One region of the Streptococcus sp. UBA4344 genome, then DNA from elsewhere that is predicted to be linked to it. Evidence: riboswitches for the same ligand, from Rfam matches in the RefSeq annotation. Region 1 holds a riboswitch; the other holds the start of a gene.
What was found. Region 1 has a riboswitch for thiamine pyrophosphate ahead of thiW (energy coupling factor transporter S component ThiW). Riboswitches for the same ligand answer to the same signal wherever they lie in the genome.
Positions count from the first base shown of each region.

Region 2: it holds a riboswitch for thiamine pyrophosphate, as region 1 does, so the genes downstream of both, thiT (energy-coupled thiamine transporter ThiT) here and thiW (energy coupling factor transporter S component ThiW) in region 1, are expected to answer to the same signal.

Region 1 covers NZ_DGTE01000007.1:10,270-13,674, forward strand. Annotated here, with positions in the region: gene B4D49_RS01400 (Rgg/GadR/MutR family transcriptional regulator) at 1-841, opposite strand, end outside; TPP riboswitch at 990-1,079, shown strand; gene thiW (energy coupling factor transporter S component ThiW) at 1,247-1,762, shown strand; gene B4D49_RS01410 (class I SAM-dependent DNA methyltransferase) at 1,834-2,547, shown strand; gene tenA (thiaminase II) at 2,531-3,405, shown strand, end outside.
Region 2 covers NZ_DGTE01000006.1:6,879-10,283, reverse strand. Annotated here, with positions in the region: gene nrdE (class 1b ribonucleoside-diphosphate reductase subunit alpha) at 1-47, shown strand, start outside; gene nrdF (class 1b ribonucleoside-diphosphate reductase subunit beta) at 276-1,238, shown strand; TPP riboswitch at 1,338-1,435, shown strand; gene thiT (energy-coupled thiamine transporter ThiT) at 1,505-2,071, shown strand; gene ribE (6,7-dimethyl-8-ribityllumazine synthase) at 2,141-2,602, opposite strand; gene ribA (GTP cyclohydrolase II) at 2,614-3,405, opposite strand, start outside.

The DNA.
Region 1 (3,405 bases):
CTTCTTGCATGCCAGAAGTGTAATAGTCAGCAGTTGAATGACATTCTAAAATCCGTAAAACGTGGATAGCCTCTTCCATTTGCTTCTTACCAGCTTGCTGCTGCCCTTGTTTGTAGCTAAATAGCCCCTTTGCCCATAGATAAACAATACGATAATAAGCTTCGCTTTCTTGGTAAAAATGCTTTTGAATTTGTTTGTCAAAGTAATTAGCATTGATGAAATCGTTCTCATCAATACATAGCAGAAAACCATTGAGCAACATGTTATGAATGATTTTTCGATTTTCTTTGATTTCTCCTAAAAAATCAGTCTTTCGAAGGCATTCTCTAGCGTACATGGTAAACAAATCAGGAGATAATAAGGTAGAGCAAATAGAAAGTAATGTCAGCTCATAATTGCCCCAAATTTCAGTATCAAAAAGGTAATTATAAAGAAAAGTTTCCTCTTTAGCTGTCAGTTCAACACTCTCATCAAAGGCTTTCAAATGTGCTTTAACAATTAGCGCATATATCATTCCTGTCTCTTGATCTTGCTGTTTTTTAAGTTCACTTTCATACAATTTTTGTAAACCAGCACTATCAAATTTTTCCTCACAAGCATAGATTTTCTCTTGTAATTCTACCAAGTCGCTTTTTAAAAATCCTCTAGTCAGATAAAGAAATTCATTGATTTCAATGTGAGTATTTTCAAGTGCTATAAATAATTTTTGAGCAGAAAGGTCATTCTTTCCGCTTTCAAATTTTGAGAGCATTGAAGGAGAGAATTGCCCGCCAGAGGCTTTAGCTAGCGAGATATGTTTACTTTCTCTTAATTCTTTGAAGGCCTGCCCTAAATATTTCATATTTTACTCCATTTTAAAAGTTCTTTTGTACACATTATACCCTTTTTTTATCAATTGACAACTTGCTGGGCAGATTTTCCTTTATCTAAAATTTTCTGAATATTGTTGCATATTTAGAAGTGGTGTGGTATAGTTATTCTGTAATTAAATAAGACATTTGGGGTGCGTAAAAGCTGAGATTATACCCATTGAACCTGATGCAGTTAGAACTGACGAAGGGAAATGTGTGAGCAACAAAAAGCTGTTTTTTGTTGTGCAAAAATCGATATAAGATAGTTCTTTTGTAGAGTCAAAAGAGCTGTTTCGCAGTTTTTAAATAGATAAACTCCATTTGAGATTTTTCAAATGGAGTCTTTTTATTTCTGTGAGCTTTTGGTGCATGTTAGTGTCAGGAAAGGAATTTTTATGGCGAGTAATCGTGTACATCGTTTAACTGTTTTAGCTATTATGATTGCCTTAGACTTTTTGTTAACACCGCTTTTTAGGATTGAAGGTATGGCTTTCATGTCAAGCGTGATGAATATCATTGCTGGAACATTTATGACGCCACTTTATGCTGTGGCTATGGCTTTTATTGTTGCTATTATGAGAATTTTAACTCAAGCTGGTGTGGCTAGTGTGGCTCCTTTAGCAATTATCGGTTCTGTTCCGGGGGCATTTTTAGCAACTTATTTTTACCGTTTAACGAAGAAACCAATCATGTCTTGGTTTGGTGAGTTTCTTGGAACAGGTATTATTGGTTCACTGGTCTCAGCACCTGTTATGGTCTGGTTCTGGACATTTTCAGCACATGGTGATGAAGAAGTCTTATCAAAAGCTAGTCAGGCACAATCATTACTCTTTTTTACACCAAGATTTGTTTTAGCAACACTTATTGGTGGTGCCTTAGCAATGGCTGTGCTTAAAGGATTAAAGGATTAAAGTATTCAAGTTATTTCATGCATTTGGAAAAATTATATGTAGCTAAGGGAATCAAAGAGGGAAAATAGGTAATGAAAAAAGCAAAAATGTTTGATGGTTATGCAAATGCTTATGATCAATGGTTTATGTCAAATGCAAATGTCTTTGCTAGTGAACTGAAATTGTTACACCGAGCATTGCATGGTATTGAAAAGGATAATATTTTGTCGATTGGTTGTGGTAGTGGTTTGTTTGAAGCAGCACTCAATCGTGAATATGGTATCAAAGTTCAACGTGGTGTTGAACCTTCAAATGACATGGCTGAAATTGCCAGAAAACGTGGTATGACTGTTAAGATTGGCGATGCTGAAACAAGCCAATTGACTCCAAATGCTTATGATGTCATTTATTTAAATGGTTGTTCAAGTTATATCAAAAATTTATCAGCAGCATACCAAAATTGTCATAAAGCTCTGAAAAAAGGTGGACATTTAATCTTGCTTGATGTGCCTGTCGAAAGCGCTTATGGCATTTTGTACAAATTTGCTGCACATGTTGGTGAGTATGACAAGGAAATCTTTAAAGAAATTGCACCAACTTTCCCTTATCCAATCGAGCTTGTCCGCTCCGCCATTTTTCATTCGCCACTTGAAAAAGAAAATATTCTTCGTGATGAACTTGGTATGACAAACATTCGTTATTTCCAAACTCTAACTGCTCAGCCAATCTACACTAATGATTTTGTGGAAGAGCCGATTGAAGGATACGACAAAGGAGGTTATGTTGCCCTTGTCGCTCAAAAATAAAGCTGAAAAGGTTATTTTTCTAGATTTAGATGGTGTGATTTTTGATTCTTATGGATTATGGGACGAGGTTATAGAGCAAGTATTATCACATGCAAACATCCCATATACTCAGTCAATTAAGAAGCAGCTTTGGTGCTTAAACATGATAGAAGCACAAGAATATTTAGCTAATTTATTTGCGAAGAAAAATGTGGTCTATCAAGCCAAAAAAGTTAAAGAGCAGCTAGTTAAAGCTTATCAAAAAGTCTTGCTGATGCCTCATGCAGCTGAGTTTTTAGCAGATTTGTCTAGAGAGGGTTATGTGATCTATGCGGTCACTTCAAATTATGATGATTTGGCTAAAATAGGTCTTGAATCAAAAGCAGTATTGAAATACTTTTTTAAAATCTATTCTTGTATTGAGGAAGGATTTGCGGATAAAACTGAAGCTTTTTATCGTTTCTTGCTTGATAAAGAAATTCTTAATGGCGAAAAAGTTATTTACCTAGAAGACAGCTCTCGAAATCTAGTTGAAGCTCAAAAATGTGGTATTAAAGGAATTTACCTATCAAACGCTGATAATCCTCAAGATAATCAAGGACAGAGATTTTACACTATTCGATGTTTAAATGACTTTAAAAAATTTGTAAAGGAAGAAAAAATGATTAATGAAATGAAAAAACGTAGTCTTATCTTTGTTGATAAGATTTATCAAGATGATTTTATCCAGAATATGATTGCAGGAAATTTGTCAAAAGAGGCCGTTTGTCATTATTTAAAGGCTGATGCGATTTATTTGGAGAAATTTGCTGACATCTATGCCCAATTATTTGCGCGAATTCCAGATAAAGCAATTAAAAATTTCTTTTTAAGTCAGAT
Region 2 (3,405 bases), on a different contig from region 1:
ACGGTGAAGAAGTCGGTTCAAACCAATGTGAAAGCTGTGTGATTTAACTGAACACTTGTTATTGGTCCTAAAGGACCTAATAACAAGACGGCAACCGCTATGGCGGATTCCCTAGTTCACTTACCAACTTCATCAAATGACTAGTATCGAGTCATTTGGTTTTGTGTGATAACTGCTATGTGACGACATGAACCGGTACAACTTAAAGAACTTCAATTGAAGCGCCAGTCTTCTGGCTAGCTTTCTTATAACTACTCTTAGGAGAAATCAGAAACATGACTACATATTATAAAGCCATTAATTGGAATGAGATTGAAGATGTCATTGATAAATCAACTTGGGAAAAATTAACAGAACAATTCTGGCTTGATACGCGTATTCCTCTCTCAAATGATTTAGATGACTGGCGTAAACTCTCAGACCAAGAAAAAGATTTGGTTGGTAAGGTATTTGGTGGCTTAACTCTTCTTGATACCATGCAATCAGAATCTGGTGTTGAAGCTATTCGTGCAGATGTCAGAACACCTCATGAAGAAGCTGTTCTCAACAATATTCAATTCATGGAGTCAGTCCATGCCAAATCTTACTCTTCTATTTTTTCAACCCTGAATACAAAATCAGAGATTGAAGCCATTTTTGAATGGACAAATAACAACGAATATTTGCAGAAAAAAGCTAAAATCATTAATGATATTTATGAAAATGGTACTGCTCTGCAAAAAAAAGTTGCTTCAACTTTCCTTGAAACCTTTCTCTTCTATTCTGGATTTTTCACCCCTCTTTATTATCTTGGTAACAATAAATTGGCAAATGTCGCTGAAATTATCAAATTAATTATCCGTGATGAATCTGTTCATGGCACTTACATTGGATATAAATTCCAGCTTGGTTTCAATGAATTATCCGAAGAAGAACAAGAAGAATTGCGTGACTGGATGTATGATTTACTTTACCAACTTTATGAAAATGAAGAAAATTATACTAAAACACTCTATGACGAAGTAGGCTGGACCGAAGAAGTTCTGACTTTCTTACGCTACAACGCTAATAAAGCTCTTATGAACTTAGGCCAAGATCCGCTATTTCCTGATACCGCTAATGATGTCAATCCAATCGTCATGAATGGTATCTCAACTGGTACTTCTAATCACGACTTCTTTAGTCAGGTTGGAAACGGCTACCTTCTTGGTTCTGTCGAAGCTATGCAAGATGATGATTACAATTATGGTCTTGATTAGCATTTTCAAAAATTTTCGAAAACAAATTAGAATTTTCAAAAAATTATTGCAAACTGTCTTGACAAGAAACTTTCGTTCATGCTAGACTATAAGCAAATATATTTCACAAAGGAGTGCCTCTGGCTGAGATCGCATTTGCGAAATCCTGATAACCTGATCTCGTTAGGACGAGCGTAGGGATTGTGACATGACTTTTTTAAACTTGTTTGAAATCGCATTGAACATATTATCAGTAAAAAGCTCCTTTGTATTAGAAGGAGCTTTTTATGTCGTCAAAGAATTCTCAATTGTCTGCTTTAATTGAGACTGCACTTGTTGCTGCTTTTGCCATGGCCTTATCTTATATCCCAGATTTTGCTAGTTGGTTCACCCCTTCATTTGGTACTGTCCCTGTCGTTCTCTTTGCTCTAAGACGTGGTCCAAAATATGGAACTTTGGCTAGTTTGATTTGGGGATTACTTCATTTCATTTTAGGAAAAGTTTGGTACTTGGCTTTATCACAAGTTATTATTGAATACATTATCGCCTTTATCTCGATGGGATTAGCTGGTTTTCTATCTGCACCATTTCAAAATGCTCTTTCTAAAGATAACAAGGGACGCGCTTTAATTTACTCAACTATCGGTGCGATACTTGCTGTTTTCGTCCGCTATTTCTGGCATTATGTAGCAGGCTTTATCTTCTGGGGAAGCTATGCTCCAAAAGACATGTCTCCCTACTGGTATTCATTTACCGTCAACGGAACAGCTGGACTATTGACTTTGATTTTCGTCATTTTAGCACTTGCTATTATCATACCAACACAAGGAAAACTTTTCTTGGTAAAAAAATAACTATTCCTCTTTAAGCGTAACACTACAAAAGCTAAGGCTACTTGCCTTAGCTTTTGTCATGTCTTTAAATTAAATTTGTTTTGCCAAATTAATCATTTCAAGTACACCTTGTGCGCATTCGCTACCTTTATTTCCAGCTTTTGAACCTGAGCGTTCGATAGCTTGTTCGATATCTTCTGTCGTAACCACGCCAAACATGACTGGAATATCACTCGTAAGATTGATTTGACCAACACCTTTTGCCACTTCATTACAAACAAGGTCATAATGACTAGTTGACCCACGGATAACACTTCCGAGTGTGATAACTCCATCGTATTTGCCAGTCGCAACAATTTTTTTGGTCATGAATGGAATCTCAAAAGCACCTGGGACCCAATAAACATCAATATCTTCTTCAGCTACTTCGTTGCGAATCAAACCATCCATGGCACCTCCCAATAATTTTGAGGTGATAAATTCATTAAAACGTGCGACTACAATAGCAATTTTTAAGTCTTTTCCGATAAATTTTCCTTCAAATGTTGTCATGATTTTTCTCCTTATACGATATGTAGTAAATGATGAAATTTTTCTTGTTTGGTTTGCAAATAAGCACGATTTTCTTGATGAGCCGGCATCTGCAAAGGCAAGCGTTCAACAATCTCAACGCCAGATTTTTCAAGTTGCTCTAACTTGTCAGGATTGTTAGTCAATAACTTGATTTGCTTAATGTTCAAAAATGATAGAATATCTGCCGCAATTTGATAATCGCGCTCATCTGGTGCAAAACCAAGTTCAAGGTTGGCATCATAGGTATCCATACCTTCTTCTTGCAACTGGTAAGCCTTAAGTTTGTTTTTAAGTCCAATGCCACGTCCCTCTTGTCGAAGGTACAAAATAGCTCCGCGCCCAACTTTATCAATTTGGTTCATTGCTGCATGTAATTGCTCACCACAATCACAACGTAAAGAACCAAAAACATCTCCTGTCAAACATTCTGAGTGCAAACGCAATAAAAGTGGCTCATCGCTTGTTAACCCCCCCTTTGACAACAAAACGTGCTCACGATGTTCTTCATCTTCAAACAAGCGCAACTCAAAATCACCATAAGCCGATGGCAACTTTACCTTTGGGCTGTCTTGAAAACTCACATAACGGGCAATATCACCCACTTCAATCATGGTCAAATTCCATTTCTCAGCATACGTGTATAAATCAGTCTTACGGGCCATAGTGCCATCTTCTTTTAAAATTTCACAAATATAGGCTGCCTCACTACCACCAGCTAAACGCGCCAAATCAAGACTAGCTTCGGTGTGCCCTCGACGTTGCAAAACACCGCCACTTCGTCC